4 regions of the Cytobacillus sp. QJM3NY_8 genome follow, and region 2 is predicted to be linked to each of the others. Evidence: riboswitches for the same ligand, from Rfam matches in the RefSeq annotation. Region 2 holds a riboswitch; each other region holds the start of a gene.
The links. Region 2 has a riboswitch for S-adenosylmethionine ahead of AC0VZ9_RS08780 (2,3-diketo-5-methylthiopentyl-1-phosphate enolase). Riboswitches for the same ligand answer to the same signal wherever they lie in the genome.
Positions count from the first base shown of each region.

Region 1: it holds a riboswitch for S-adenosylmethionine, as region 2 does, so the genes downstream of both, AC0VZ9_RS23855 (O-acetylhomoserine aminocarboxypropyltransferase/cysteine synthase family protein) here and AC0VZ9_RS08780 (2,3-diketo-5-methylthiopentyl-1-phosphate enolase) in region 2, are expected to answer to the same signal.
Region 3: it holds a riboswitch for S-adenosylmethionine, as region 2 does, so the genes downstream of both, AC0VZ9_RS04240 (LLM class flavin-dependent oxidoreductase) here and AC0VZ9_RS08780 (2,3-diketo-5-methylthiopentyl-1-phosphate enolase) in region 2, are expected to answer to the same signal.
Region 4: it holds a riboswitch for S-adenosylmethionine, as region 2 does, so the genes downstream of both, AC0VZ9_RS24460 (methionine ABC transporter ATP-binding protein) here and AC0VZ9_RS08780 (2,3-diketo-5-methylthiopentyl-1-phosphate enolase) in region 2, are expected to answer to the same signal.

Region 1 covers NZ_CM149681.1:4,648,074-4,651,728, reverse strand. Annotated here, with positions in the region: gene AC0VZ9_RS23865 (MFS transporter) at 1-1,187, shown strand, start outside; gene AC0VZ9_RS23860 (SCP2 sterol-binding domain-containing protein) at 1,389-1,727, shown strand; SAM riboswitch class I at 1,779-1,880, shown strand; gene AC0VZ9_RS23855 (O-acetylhomoserine aminocarboxypropyltransferase/cysteine synthase family protein) at 2,033-3,349, shown strand; SAM riboswitch class I at 3,489-3,592, shown strand.
Region 2 covers NZ_CM149681.1:1,670,852-1,674,506, forward strand. Annotated here, with positions in the region: gene AC0VZ9_RS08775 (pyridoxal phosphate-dependent aminotransferase) at 27-1,199, shown strand; SAM riboswitch class I at 1,292-1,395, shown strand; gene AC0VZ9_RS08780 (2,3-diketo-5-methylthiopentyl-1-phosphate enolase) at 1,482-2,714, shown strand; gene AC0VZ9_RS08785 (2-hydroxy-3-keto-5-methylthiopentenyl-1-phosphate phosphatase) at 2,707-3,369, shown strand; gene AC0VZ9_RS08790 (methylthioribulose 1-phosphate dehydratase) at 3,366-3,655, shown strand, end outside.
Region 3 covers NZ_CM149681.1:778,936-782,590, reverse strand. Annotated here, with positions in the region: gene AC0VZ9_RS04250 (GNAT family N-acetyltransferase) at 1-73, opposite strand, end outside; gene AC0VZ9_RS04245 (ATP-grasp domain-containing protein) at 406-1,362, opposite strand; gene AC0VZ9_RS04240 (LLM class flavin-dependent oxidoreductase) at 1,378-2,427, opposite strand; SAM riboswitch class I at 2,538-2,641, opposite strand; gene AC0VZ9_RS04235 (ABC transporter permease) at 2,759-3,655, opposite strand, start outside.
Region 4 covers NZ_CM149681.1:4,765,552-4,769,206, reverse strand. Annotated here, with positions in the region: gene pdxR (MocR-like pyridoxine biosynthesis transcription factor PdxR) at 1-345, opposite strand, end outside; gene AC0VZ9_RS24465 (DMT family transporter) at 477-1,391, shown strand; SAM riboswitch class I at 1,466-1,565, shown strand; SAM riboswitch class I at 1,668-1,768, shown strand; gene AC0VZ9_RS24460 (methionine ABC transporter ATP-binding protein) at 1,878-2,909, shown strand; gene AC0VZ9_RS24455 (methionine ABC transporter permease) at 2,899-3,549, shown strand; gene AC0VZ9_RS24450 (MetQ/NlpA family ABC transporter substrate-binding protein) at 3,568-3,655, shown strand, end outside.

The DNA.
Region 1 (3,655 bases), 2.3 Mb from region 2:
AAATAGGCTTTGGGATATTCATGGTAATCTATAATTTTTACATAAGGGAGCTTGGCTACTCCGAAAGTGTTAATGGGCAAATCATATCTATGACTGCACTCGCCACAGCACTGATTCTTGTGCCGGCAGGAATCGCAAGCGACCGAATTGGAAGAAAAAGAGCGATGCTGTTCGGGGCTGTTGCAACGGGTGTCGCTATGCTTTTCAGAAGTATGGTTGAAATGCAGGAACTCCTGATTTTATTTGCCTTTTTTACAGGGCTGACTACAGCATTTCTGCAAGTATCCGGCATACCATGGCTGGCTGAGAATTCTAAGGCTGACCAACGGGTTCATTTATTCAGCACCCATTTTGCCATTATGACGGGTGCAAATGTAATCGGAAACTTAAGCGGAGGCATCTTTACGGATGTATTTTCTTTATTTGTGGACCAGCTCACCAGCATCCGGATTACACTTCTGATTGCAAGTGTTTTCTTCATAGCAGGCCTTGTTCCCATCCTTCGTTTCGCAGAAGCTCCGAAAGATAAAAACGATGTAAGAGGCATAAAAGGTTTTTCGTTCAAAAACCTATCCGCTAATAATGAAGGCGTCAAAATTATCGCCATGTTTGCTTTTGCGCAGCTGCTGATAGGAATTGGAGCAGGACTGGTTATCCCTTATCTAAATCTATACTTCGCAGACCGTTTTGAAGCTTCCAATTCAACCATTGGCATTATTATTTCATTAGGGCAGGCTGCCACAGCTTTTGCTATGATTATCGGCCCGGTTGTGGTAAGGAAGGTGGGAGAAGTCAGAGCAGTTGTAATCCTGCAGCTCATGTCACTTCCTTTTCTGCTTTTAACTGCTTATACAGAGAATCTTTGGCTGGCTGCCATCGGCTTTTTGTTCCGGCAGGCATTAATGAATGCTGGAAACCCAATACAAATGTCGCTGATGATGTCTAGGGTAAATGATTCGATGAAAGGGCTGGCAAACTCCGTTAATCAGATGGTTTTCAATCTGGGCTGGGCTGTAATGGGGCCTATTTCAACAGGAATTGTCATGAGATATGGAGATTATTGGGGATATGCACTCGTATTCTCCATTACAGCTTCTTTATATTTGATTGGCTCTCTCTATTTTTTCTTTGTTTTCAAAAACTATAAAAAGACAAAAACTGCATCACCTTCCGTAAAAACAGTATAATCTGACATATTTCTCGGGAAATGAAAGACAATGCCTAATAAACAGGTATTGTCTTTCTGGTTCTTCCAGAATTAATAAATTTGAAATGCGAGAACTGTCTGGCTCCAGCGATCTTCTGATTTTGTCGAAAGAAAATTAAAGGATTGAAGCCATTTATTACTGAATATTAAAGATGATAAACCCATTAAAAGAGGTGAGGCTGTGAAGGATTTACCTGATGTATTTATCCGGGAATTAAAGTCTAAAGGTCATCTTGGATACTTTTTAAGAAAATCAAATTTCTCTTTGCTTATTAAGGCGGGAAATATAAGCATTCCTCTGGAAATTATGAATGGGGAAATCCGGAAGGCCAGTCACACCAGTAATTTTGATGTGGAGGTCTCGGGCTCTGAAGAAGCTGTGCTGTCATTGATTTCAGGCGAGTTAAAGTTAAGGGATGCTATTTTCCAAAATAAAATAAAGATGGAAACCACCTTCAGAAAAAAATTGCTCCTCGAATCCTTTTTCTGTTTAGGGAAAATTTCATATCACAATACTTGACCATTTTTTAAATAGTATGATAATATCGTTTTAATATCAATTAACTGAATATTCTTATCAAGAGAGGCGGAGGGACTGGCCCAGCGAAGCCCGGCAACCGGTAAAGTACACGGTGCTAAATCCAGCAGAGCGGGATGCTCTGGAAGATAAGAAGAGACGATAAAGCCCTCTTCTTATGAAGAGGGTTTTTTCATAATATCAGACTTTTTTCTTTGAAATTTGATAACTGTCTAGCTCCAGGCACCTTGCATTTTTCTTAGTTCTTCGATAAGAAATACTAAAATTTTTATAGAGGAGAGAAAGCAATGACTGATAAACAAAAAAATTACCGTTTTGAAACAATTGGAGTGCATGGGGGACTGAAGCCAGACCCTGTAACTGGCGCAAGGGCGGTACCGATTTACCAGAACAATGCTTACCAGTTCAAGAATACAGATCACGCTGCAGATCTCTTTGCTCTTAAAGAGCCAGGATATATTTATAGCAGGATACATAATCCGACTGTAAGTGTATTTGAGGAAAGAGTGGCCTTGCTTGAAGGAGGAGTTGGTGCCCTGGCTCTTGCAAGCGGACAATCTGCCATTACGCTTGCCATTTTAAACATAGCTGAAGCAGGGGATGAAATTATTGCTGCGTCCAATTTATATGGCGGTACTTATAATTTGTTTGCAGTCACACTTCCCAAGTATGGAATTAAAGTGAAACTGGTTGATCCAAAAGAGCCGGAAAATTTCCGTAACGCGATTACAGATAAAACAAAGGCCATCTTTGCCGAAACGATAGGGAACCCAAGCTTAAAAATCCTGGATATTGAAAAGGTAGCAGCAATTGCACACGAGAATGGTGTGCCGCTGATTGTCGATAACACTTTTGCTACACCTTATCTATGCAGGCCGATCGAACATGGGGCTGACATTGTTATACACTCTGCGACTAAATGGCTGCTCGGCAATGGAACAACAATGGGAGGAATTATTGTAGACGGAGGAAAATTTGACTGGAATTCCCATAAGTTCCCGGGCTTTACAGAGCCAGATCCCAGCTACCATGATATTGTCTATAGCGAAGCAATTGGCGAGGCGGCTTATATTATCAAAGCACGCGTACAGCTTTTAAGAGACTTAGGGCCTGCTATGAGTGCGCAAAGTGCATTTCAATTCACATTGGGGCTTGAAACTTTGCATGTACGGATGAAAGAGCATGTTGCCAATACGAAAAAAGTAGTGGAGTATCTAGAGGCGCATCCAGCTGTTAATTGGGTCCTGTATCCTGGAAATGAAAGCCATCCGGATAAAAAATTGGCGGATAAGTACTTGCCGAAAGGAGCAGGAGCTGTGGCTGTGTTTGGAATTGCTGGCGGAAGAGAAGCAGGTGCCAAGCTAATAAACAGCCTGAAGCTTTGGGCACATGTGGCAAATGTCGGGGATGCAAAGAGCCTGATTATCCACCCTGCAAGTACAACTCACCAGCAGCTGGATGAAGAAGGTTTAAAAGCTGCGGGAGTGCCGGAGGATCTAATTCGAATTTCTATCGGAATCGAGAATGCGGAAGATTTGATTGAAGATCTGGAACAGGCGATCGAAGCAGCTGCAGGCATTACATCACTTTCTGCAAAAGCATAAAGGAAAATTTACCATTCATTTTTTTCCGAAAGTTTAAAATTTCTTCGTTGACACCTTTTTGATGGCTATGATACGATAGCAAACGTAATTAATAAACTGCTTAATTTATTAAAATATTAATTGAATATAAATCGTTACGCTCTTATCAAGAGAGGTGGAGGGAAGTGCCCTATGAAGCCCGGCAACCGTCAATTATTTGAAATGGTGCCAATTCACTCAAAGCATAGCTTTGACAGATGAGAGAAAGGACTTAATTTTTAATGCCTTTCTGCTCATGTGCAGAAAGGCATTTTTGCTTTTAGCGCA
Region 2 (3,655 bases):
ATCTTTTTTTTAAGCAGGTGAACAATTTGGTAAATTATCCGCAATCAGATCTTTTGAAAAGTCTGCCTAAACAGTTTTTTGCATCTTTGACAGCCAAAGTGGGGAGAAAACTCCAACAAGGGCATGATGTCATCAATCTTGGACAGGGCAATCCTGACATGCCTACACCAGAGCATATTGTCAAGAGTCTTCAAAGTGCAGCCGATAATCCGCAAAACCATAAATATTCCCCTTTCCAGGGCTTCCCGTATTTAAAAAAGGCAGCTGCTGACTTTTATAAAAGGGAATTTAATGTTGAATTGGATCCTGAAACCGAAATAGCCATCCTTTTTGGTGGTAAAGCCGGACTGGTTGAAATCCCTCAATGCCTTTTAAACCCTGGGGACAGCGTATTGGTTCCGGACCCGGGATATCCTGATTATTGGTCAGGTGTTGCACTTGCCAAAGCAAAAATGGTGACAATGTCTCTAAGAGAAGAAAATAACTTCCTGCCAGTATACAGTGAATTGTCAGCAGACCAGCTTAATGCAGCAAAACTGATGTTCCTTAATTATCCAAATAATCCCACTGGAGCAGTGGCAAACAAGGACTTTTTTCAAGAAACAGTTGATTTGAGCAGAAGCCATGGTATTTGCATCGTCCATGATTTTGCATATGGAGGAATTGGCTTTGACGGCATAAAGCCTGAAAGCTTTCTTCAGGCAGAAGGGGCAAAAGAGGTCGGAATTGAAATTTATACACTTTCAAAAACATTTAATATGGCAGGCTGGAGAGTTGGATTTGCAGCTGGAAATGCAAGTGTCATCGCAGCACTGAACCTTATGCAGGATCATCTATACGTCAGCTTGTTTGGTGCTGTTCAGGAAGCTGCAGCAGCTGCTCTGTCAGGACCACAGGATTGTGTTAAAGAATTGAATTCCATATACGAATCCAGACGTAATACATTCATCTCTGGCCTCAGGGAAATCGGCTGGAATGTTCAAGCTCCTAAAGGCTCTTTTTTTGCATGGCTCAAGGTCCCTGAACAATTTACATCGGAAGAGTTTGCTGACTATCTCTTGGATAAAGCGCATATTGCGGTTGCACCAGGCATCGGATTTGGTGATTTTGGAGAAGGGTATGTGAGAGCGGGTTTACTGACATCTGAGGAGAGACTTAAAGAAGCAGTGGGCAGAATAAAAAAATTAAATTTATTTTAAATTTTTCTCATAATTCAATTGACAAAAATATTAAGCACTGTCATAATTCTAATTAAATTTTAATTCTAAATTAACTGAATACTCGTTTCGTTTTCTTATCAAGAGCAGGCGGAGGGACTAGCCCTATGAAGCCCGGCAACCGACTTATACATGAGCACGGTGCTAAATCTTGCAGCTTATAGCTGAAAGATAAGAAGATGTTAGATTGCTATCCTAACCTCTTCTTATTTGAAGAGGTTTTTTATTGTTTTCATTCTTTGATTTTTGAAAGGAAGAATATACATGAGTGAAATTATTGCAACGTATCTGGTTCATGATGAAAAACATAACCCGGAGAAAAAGGCCGAGGAGATCGCTTTAGGCTTAACGGTCGGGTCATGGACCCATTTGCCGGAACTAGAAAAACAGCAGCTGGAAAAGCATAAAGGCAGGGTCGTTTCTGTTGAAGACTATACTAAAGATGAAGAAAAAAAGGAAACAGCCGCAGTCATTAAGATTGCCTATCCAACTGTTAATTTCAGTCCTGATTTACCGGCAATATTAACAACAGTCTTTGGAAAACTATCATTGGATGGAAAGATTAAATTGTTAGATTTACAGTTTTCCAATGAACTTAAAAGCTTTTTTCCTGGGCCACGATTCGGGATTGACGGACTGAGGGAAAAACTGAATGTATATGATAGACCCCTTCTGATGAGCATCTTCAAAGGGGTGCTGGGCAAAGACATGGATTTTTTAACTTCGCAGCTGAGGGAACAGGCCCTTGGCGGCATCGACCTTGTAAAAGATGATGAAATTCTATTTGAAAACCGCCTTACACCTTTTGAAGCCCGGATAACCGAAGGCAAAGAAGTGCTAAGGCAGGTTTATGAGGAAACAGGCCACCGTACCCTATATGCTGTGAATTTAACAGGCAGGTCTTTTGATTTAAAAGATAAGGCAAGGAAAGCATCCAGACTTGGTGCAGATCTTCTTCTCTTCAACGTATTCTCGTATGGGCTCGATGTTTTGCAGTCATTAAGAGAAGATGATGAGATAGGGCTGCCTATCATGGCACATCCTGCAGTTAGTGGAGCTCTTTCTGCTTCAAGTGTTTATGGGATTTCCTATCCTTTGCTTTTAGGCAAACTCCTCAGGTATGCAGGCGCAGACTTGTCTCTATTCCCTTCACCTTATGGATCGGTTGCCCTTGAAAAAACTCTGGCCTTATCAATTGGGGATACCCTGACTAGGAATGATTTCTGCAAAAGAACCTTTCCGGTTCCATCAGCCGGCATCCATCCGGGTCTTGTACCTTTGCTTTTCGAAGACTTCGGAATAGACAGTGTAATTAATGCCGGAGGTGGCGTACATGGGCATCCGGATGGGGCAAGAGGAGGCGGTTTGGCATTCCGCCAGGCGATAGATTTAATTTTAAATGGGGCTTCTTTAACAGATGCTCCATCAAACTTCCCTGAATTAAAAAAAGCGATTGATCTGTGGGGGTACAAAGAGGTGGCTGTAAAGAATGGCTAAAGTGGCGGTATTTTGTGATTTTGATGGAACTATTACCGAAAACGATAACATCATTCATATCATGAAGCACTTTGCTCCTTCTCAATGGGAGGGGTTAAAAAATCAAGTTCTGGGACAGGAAATTACCATTCAAGAAGGAGTAGGAAAGATGTTTTCCCTTCTGCCAAGCAGTCTGAAAGATGCTATCACCGATTTCATCTTAGAAAATGCAAGAGTAAGAGAGGGATTTCAGCCATTTATCGATTATCTGGAAAAAGAAAAAATACCGCTTTATATAGTCAGCGGAGGAATAGATTTTTTTGTGGCTCCTGTACTGGATAAGTATGGACCCTTTGAAGAGGTGTTCTGCAATAGTTCTGATTTTAGCGGCGATACAATTAATATCTTATGGCCCCATAGCTGCGATGAAAAATGCAATAAGAATTGCGGCTGCTGCAAGCCTTCTATTATGAGGAAACTGGTGGATGAGAACACCTTTAAAGTGGTGATCGGAGATTCAGTAACCGATCTGGAGGCTGCCAAACAGGCAGACTTTGTCATTGCCAGAGATCTGCTCCTGGAGAAAAGCAAAGAGATGAACCTAAATCATTCTGCCTTTGAAACATTCTATGATTGCATTGAGCTTTTAAAAAGATTAAATGAGGTGAGGGTATGAGCAGAGTTGGGGAAAAATGGAATGAGCTTGCAGATATTAAGGAAGAGCTTGCAGAAAGGGACTGGTTTATGGGAACAAGCGGAAATCTGGCCATTAAGGTCAGCTCACATCCCCTTCAATTCCTCGTAACAGCAAGCGGAAAGGATAAAAGGAAACGCACTGATGAAGACTTTCTCCTTGTTGATGAATATGGACACCCGGCAGGGGAAACACATTTAAAGCCTTCTGCTGAAACACTTCTGCATTCTGAGATATATCGAAGAACGAAAGCTGAATGCAGTCTTCA
Region 3 (3,655 bases), 890 kb from region 2:
TCACTCGATTTTCACTATCATGTCTAAATAACACATTCACATGAAGCTCCATCAATTCTAAATCAGAGATCATACTATTCCTCCGCAATCTTCATTTCTGTCTAATATTCAAGATTACACTGTCATCTCCTGCAGCGTTTTCATTTATAGTCCAATCCTATGTATGGATAATTCCTTTATCTCTTAACAACCATATCTATATTTTTAGAGCTAAATCAATAAAACCCCACCTATTTTTCCAATTTCTAACCTGCCCAGTTTGTAAAAAAAAGCTGCCTGGTTTAGGCAGCTCTCTTAAGCACTAAAGAAGCAATCCCTCTCATCGCAAGATTGATTGGGATTGCTTCTTTATAAAACATGCTGCAGTAAAAGACAATAGGACCTGCTATAGCAGGTCCTCACAAATTAAGCCGTTGCAGTTGCAGCGTATTTTTCTTCCAATGTCTTCTTTAACAATGAAGCTAACTCAAGCATTCCATATTTTCCAGCTTTCGCTTCTGCTTCAGAGTTATAGTTTGTGTTTGTATTAATATCATAAGTAAAAATGTCACCTTCAGCATTTCTGATAAATTCAATGCCAGCGACTTGAATATGATTCCTGGCCAGAACGTCTTTATATTTTTCTAAAATTTCGTCCTCAAAACCTTCAATGATCTTGAACTTTGGCCTCTCTTCTGCTTCTTCTCCAACAGGGCAGAATAAGTCGCCAATCTGGCATGCGTCCGCAGGGCATAGTTCAAATCCTTCCGATGTATCAACCCTGACGGCATAAACAAAGTTGCCTCCGACAAATTCACAGCGGGTGATATAGCTTTCAGGAGATTGAATATATTCCTGAATAAGGGTAATGCCATCAACAGGCTCTTCGAAGGAAGGTCCCTCCACATAAGCTTTTAGAGCTTCAATACTATGGAATAATTGAACACCCAGGCCTTTACCGGCACGGTTATGCTTCGTGATAAACGGCTGTCCGGCAAATGCTTCGGCTGCCTTAATAATATGTTGTTTTCCAACCGCTGCAATCGTTTTGGGAGTCCTGACACCAGATTTGTTTAACTCCAAGTACTGCAAAACCTTACTAACTTCAAGCTTCAGAGCGCTCGTTCCATTCAACACTGTACGGCCATGTGCTTCAAGCCAGGCCAATACTTGTCCCGAAAATTCAGCTGCAAAGCGATGATCACGGGTATGAGAAGAAGCACTCATCCGGCTATAGAAGATTCCTTCTGGAGGTTCTGCCGATAAATCTACCGTTCCTTCGTCTAAATGCCATTCTTCATAAGGAACACCCAGTTCCTCCAGCCTTTTTGTCAAATGGACTGTCCACTCACTATTTTCATGAATTACATATACCTTGCTCATTATTATGGCCCCTTTCTAGCTCTTTATTAAACTGCGTTTTTGTTCCACTAATGGCATAACCGTCTTTGCAAAGCGTTCCATTTCCTCCAGCTGAGGTGAAAATTGCAATAATAATAAGTCTAGGCCAGCTTCTTCATATTGTAAAATCCGATCAGCAATTTGCTCTGGTGTTCCTACTAAGTTTGGCCGCAGACCTCTGTTAGAGACAGAGTAATCCTGCAGCTGAATCTGCTGCTCTAATTGTGACTTTGTAGTGAAATCCTTAAAACCGGCGTAACCGCTGGAATCCTTCACAGCCGTGATTTTTTCAAGCTCAGCAAGAGCTTCTTCTTCTGTATCACGGCAAATAACATAAGCAGCCATTCCGAAAGAACTGAATGGCGCATTGCCCGTTTGTTCACGCCGTGCCTTCATTTCTCCTATTTTCAGATCAATCTCCTCAGCCGTTCCGCCGTGCATAACATAAGCATCACATTTTTCTGCAATGGTCTGCTTGCCTTTTTCGCTTTCACCGCCTGCATAAAGAATCGGGTTAGGTCTTTGAACTGGCTTTGGAGCAAGCTTCGTGTCCCTTAAGTCGTAAAATTGACCGGAATAATGGAAGGTTTCTTCCGTCCATAACCCTTTTAGAACATCAATGAACTCCTCAGTGCGGGCATAACGCTCATCATGTTCTGTAAAAATACCGCCATATTGACGCGCTTCTTCGGCCCACCAGGCAGAAACCACATTTAGAGTAAAACGGCCGTTGCTGATTTGATCAATATTGGCTGCCATTTTTGCTGCTACAGCAGGATTATGAAAACCAGGGCGGACCGCGGTCATAATTTCAATTTTTTCCGTCACGGCTGCAAGTGCGGCTGCCGTGGACCAGGCTTCAAGAGAATCATGGTCCGGTCCTTTAATATCATTTAAATATAATTCAGCTATTAACGTAGTCGAGTATCCCCATTTTTCAGCCGACTGAATGACGTTTTTAGCATATTCAAAGGTTGGCGGCATATTTTCGTCTTCTACATTTCGCAGCCAGCCTCCAAAAATCGGCAACCAGAAACCATATTTCATTTTTCTTCTCTCCTCTTGCATTTTTAAATATCTACTTTTCGCATAACTTAAGTTGGATTTATAAACAATTAAAAAACTCTCCTCCTAAGAAGAGAGTTTTATCAACCCTCTTCTCATCTTTCAAGCGATGCGCTTGCTGGAATTGGCACAGTATTCATCAGAACCTGCTGCCGAGGCTTCAAAGGGCCAGTCCCTCCACCTCTCTGGATAAGAAGAAAATATTCAATTTTTTAATTAATTAAAGCGATAATAATTTAAATTCACCCAATTGTCAATCAATTATTTCTGAACTCTAAATACTAATAAGGATTATCCTTATATAATGACACTCTTAATACATATCCTTCTGGGTAAAATTCCAAAACGCAACAGCAAGACAGGCGGCAGCCCAAATCCCAAGCATGGTTAATGAAAATGGCAGTGACATCCCTTCAATCGGCGGAGCTTGACCTTCTAAGTAGTTAATCAGATCAAAGTTCAAGTTCACTAAATACTTGGAGCTCGTCCAGCTCGAACCGATAGAAGATAACAGGGTGCCTGCGATTAACACGGCCATCATCGCCCCAATTCCAGTCGCTGTATTTTTCACCAGAACCGATATCATGAGGCTTATGGTTCCAACAACCGCTGTTACCACCCAGGCAAGCCCAACTGACATCAGCAGGTATTCCCACATCGACAGGATATGGATGTATTCCGTTGAAAACTCACCAGATGCAGAAGCTTGAAATCCGGTCAAAATAGGTGCAGTCCAGCCATCATAACCGAGCACGATTCCTGAAACCCCATAACAGACAATCACGGTTGCCGCCATCAGCAATGACGTATACAGCAAAACCGTCAGCCATTTAGCCATCAGGATTCTCCATCGTTTAACCGGCCGGGACAGCAATGTTTTGATGGTGCCATCATTATATTCCCCGCTCACAATATCAGCCATTATAATAATAATGAATAAAGGCAGGACAAGCGTAATTCCCTGTGAGAAAAAGATGCGGATAAACGTAGGGGCTCCAGGATAGTTTGGGTTAATATCGTTGTCCAGATAATACTGCTTTTGCTTCAGATCAAATTCAAGGAACTGTCTAAACTCGTCCTGGATTCCGCTCGATGCCAGCCGATTTTGCCGATCGACAATCTCCTGCTGAAGCTCCACTCTCCAGTCCAGAGTACCCTGTTTTTCGATTTTCTCCTGTATCTCCCGGTATTGTGCGTATGTAAACATAGA
Region 4 (3,655 bases), 2.2 Mb from region 2:
AAAAGCGGGATCCATTTCTAAATCATTAATTTCTTGAACGATTTTTTCGCTGGCTCTGTGTATCCCTGTATCGATATATTCACTCCAGTTGGCAGACTGCCTTGAAGCGAGCAAGGTCCAAGTATTATTAATAACCTTTGTGCCAACCCCCGTTTTCCCTTCTATTAGTCCATCTGCAGCAAGTTCTTCCAGAGCAGTGATAATTGTGCTTCGGTTTACTCCAAACTCCTCAGCCAGTTTCCGCTGGCTTGGAATTTTACTTCCGATTGGCCATTCCCCTTTGGAAATCTTTCCTTTAATAGTCTCAATAACTTGCTGATATTTTGGCAATTGTGCTGTATCCATCCATATAACCGCCTTTATGAAAATTGGCTGGCAAAATTCTTTCCTAATTGGTTGAGGACATTGTATCAGTTATTGATTATCCTGAAAAGCAGCACAGATAATGGCTGGAAATGTTGATAAGGGGGATGAAGTTGGCAAATAAGAAATTTATGATTATCGGGGCGCATAGTTCTATCATCATTCTTTGGGCATCCGCATTCCCGGGAATTCGGGCTGGGCTTGAATCGTACTCCCCTGAGCACCTTGCCCTTTTTAGACTTTTAGTTGGTTCGGCTGCACTTGGTGTCTTAGCACTGCTGACAAGGATGCGTCTTCCGGATATAAAAGATTTTCCTGCTATTTTTATACTTGGATTCCTTGGTTTTACGGTTTATCATACAGCTCTCAACATTGGGGAAAAAACAGTAAGCGCCGGGCCGGCAAGCTTGATTGTATCAATGACTCCGATCTTTTCGGCTGCGTTGGCTGCTTTATTTTTAAGGGAAAGGTTTGGAAGGGTCAGGTGGACTGGTTCCGCAGTCAGTTTTGCTGGTGCCGCACTTATTTCGCTTGGTGCAGGAGGAGGGTTTGAAATCCAAACCGGTATTTTATTTGTCCTGCTTGCTTCCATTTCAGAAAGCATCTATTTCGTGTTTCAGACTAAATATTTTAATAAATACGGATTTTTGTCATTTACATCCTATACGGTATGGGCAGGGACTGGTTTTATGCTGATTTATCTTCCTGGGCTTGGTAATGAGATCTTTCATGCATCGGCCGAATCCACTTTAAGTGTCATCTATTTGGGGATTTTTCCAACGGTAATTCCATATATTGCCCTAGCTTTTCTTGCGTCCATAGGAGGGACTTCTGAAGCGACAAGCTCTCTTTATCTGACACCAGCAATAGCATTTGTCATTGCTTGGGTTTGGCTGGGAGAGGTGCCGACTATGTTATCCGTTGCGGGTGGTATAATCGCTCTGGCAGGTGTGATGATTATTCACCGTAAAGACAGCTCTGTTAAAGTAACGGAAATTTTTGAAAATGGCCCAAGTGAAAATATTTGAAAAATAATGATTGACATCCTTTTCTTTATGGTGGTAAAGTAATAAGCATATTAAACAACCGAATAATAAAAATCTTCTTATCCAGAGAGGTTGAGGGACTGGCCCTATGACACCTCGGCAGCGGACAAAAGTGTACCGTGCCAAATCCAGCAAGCGTAGCTTGAAAGATAAGAAGAGGACCATTGATAAATGCTGCCCTCTTCTTTCTTTAGAAGAGGGTTTTTGTTTTTATCCGAAAAAAATGCATCAAGATTCTATTCATAAACATATGAATAATTCTTATCGAGAGAAGCAGAGGGACCTGGCCCAATGAAGCTTCGGCAGCAGGCAGACTGCACTGTGCCAAATCCAGCAGGCGATAGCCTGAAAGATAAGGAGGGGACTTCAAAAAACCTCTTCTGTTAGAAGGGGTAAATTTCAGGATATAATTCTTAGTTTTCATATAGGATTAATTATATATAACATTTAGAAAAGGAGAGATGCTGAATGATAGAGTTTCAGAATTTAAAGAAAATCTATGAAAGCGGAGGACAGCAGGTAGCTGCTTTAAATGGAATAGACTTAAAGATTAACAAAGGTGAGATTTTCGGTGTGATCGGCTTCAGCGGTGCGGGAAAGAGCTCTTTGATCCGCTGTGTCAATTGGCTGGAGAAGCCGACTTCAGGAAAGGTCATTGTCAGTGGACATGATCTGACGGCTTTATCTGTAAGAGAAATTCGCGAAGTGAAAAGAAACATCGGGATGGTCTTTCAGCATTTTAACCTTTTAAATTCGAAAACAGTGTTTGCCAATGTGGCGATGCCGCTCACACTGGCTAAGATCCCTAAAGATGACATCAAAAAGCGTGTCCATGAACTATTAGAATTCGTGGGGCTTGCAGACAAGGCAAACAGCTATCCCGATCAGCTGTCAGGCGGGCAAAAGCAGCGGATCGGAATTGCCAGGGCGCTGGCGACCCAGCCTTCCATTCTATTATGTGATGAAGCAACTTCAGCGCTGGATCCGCAGACAACCAGCTCTATCCTGCAGCTGCTGAAAAAAATAAATAAAGAATACAACATTACTATACTGATCATTACCCATGAAATGTCTGTAATCAGAGAGATCTGTGATCGTGTCGCTGTAATAGAGGCAGGAAAAATTATCGAAGAAGGAACCGTCTTCAATGTCTTTTCATCACCAAAGACGCAAACAGCGAAAAACTTTGTCAGCACTGTCATGAATGATCAAATACCTGACTCCATTAAAGAAGTGATTGAAAAACAGCAAGGGCTTCAAAAGGTATTTAGAATCAACTTTGTTGGAAATTCTGCCGGGCAGCCGCTCCTCTCGCAGGTTGCCAAAAAGTTTAATATCGACTTCAACGTCCTGTTTGGAAATATTACTGAACTTCAGGGAACACCGTTTGGCAACCTGATTGTCGAATTCCAGGGTCCAGACAGTGAAATCAGACGTGCTATTCAGTACATCAGCCAGGAAAAAGTTTCAATAAAGGAAGTGACAACACGTGCTAGTTAATCAGGAAAAAATCATCGAAGCCTTAATCGAAACGATTCAAATGGTGGCATTCTCATTGCTGTTTTCAGCTGTTATCGGACTGCCGCTTGGTATATTGCTTGTCGTAACAAGGAAAGGGCATCTGCTGGAAAACCTCGTTGTTTTTAATATCATAAACAGCATTATTAATATTTTCAGATCAGTTCCCTTCATTATTTTAATGGTAGCCATTATCCCCATTACCAGGCTGATTGTCGGAACATCGATAGGTACGGCTGCAGCCGTAGTGCCGCTAGTCTTTTATGCCGGGCCATATATTGCAAGATTAATAGAAAACTCATTGCTTGAGGTAGATCCGGGTGTTATAGAAGCTGCAGAAGCAATGGGAGCAACACCAGGCCAGATAATACTAAAATTCCTGATTCCGGAAGCACTTAGTTCGCTGGTATTAGGCTTTACAATTGCAACAATCGGATTGGTCGGAGCATCAGCCATGGCCGGGGCAGTCGGAGGCGGCGGGCTTGGTGACCTCGCCATTACCTACGGCTACCAGCGATTCGATACAACAGTCATGCTGATTACCGTTGCGATCTTAGTTGTCATGGTTCAAGGCCTGCAGTCATTCGGAAATATCTTATCCAAAAAAATCAGAAGAAGATAAATAAGGAGGAAATACATCATGAAAAAACTATTCTTAACATTCATTATTTTAGCATTGGGTGTGTTCACTGCAGCATGCTCAAGCACAACTGGAGGAGAAGAAACAA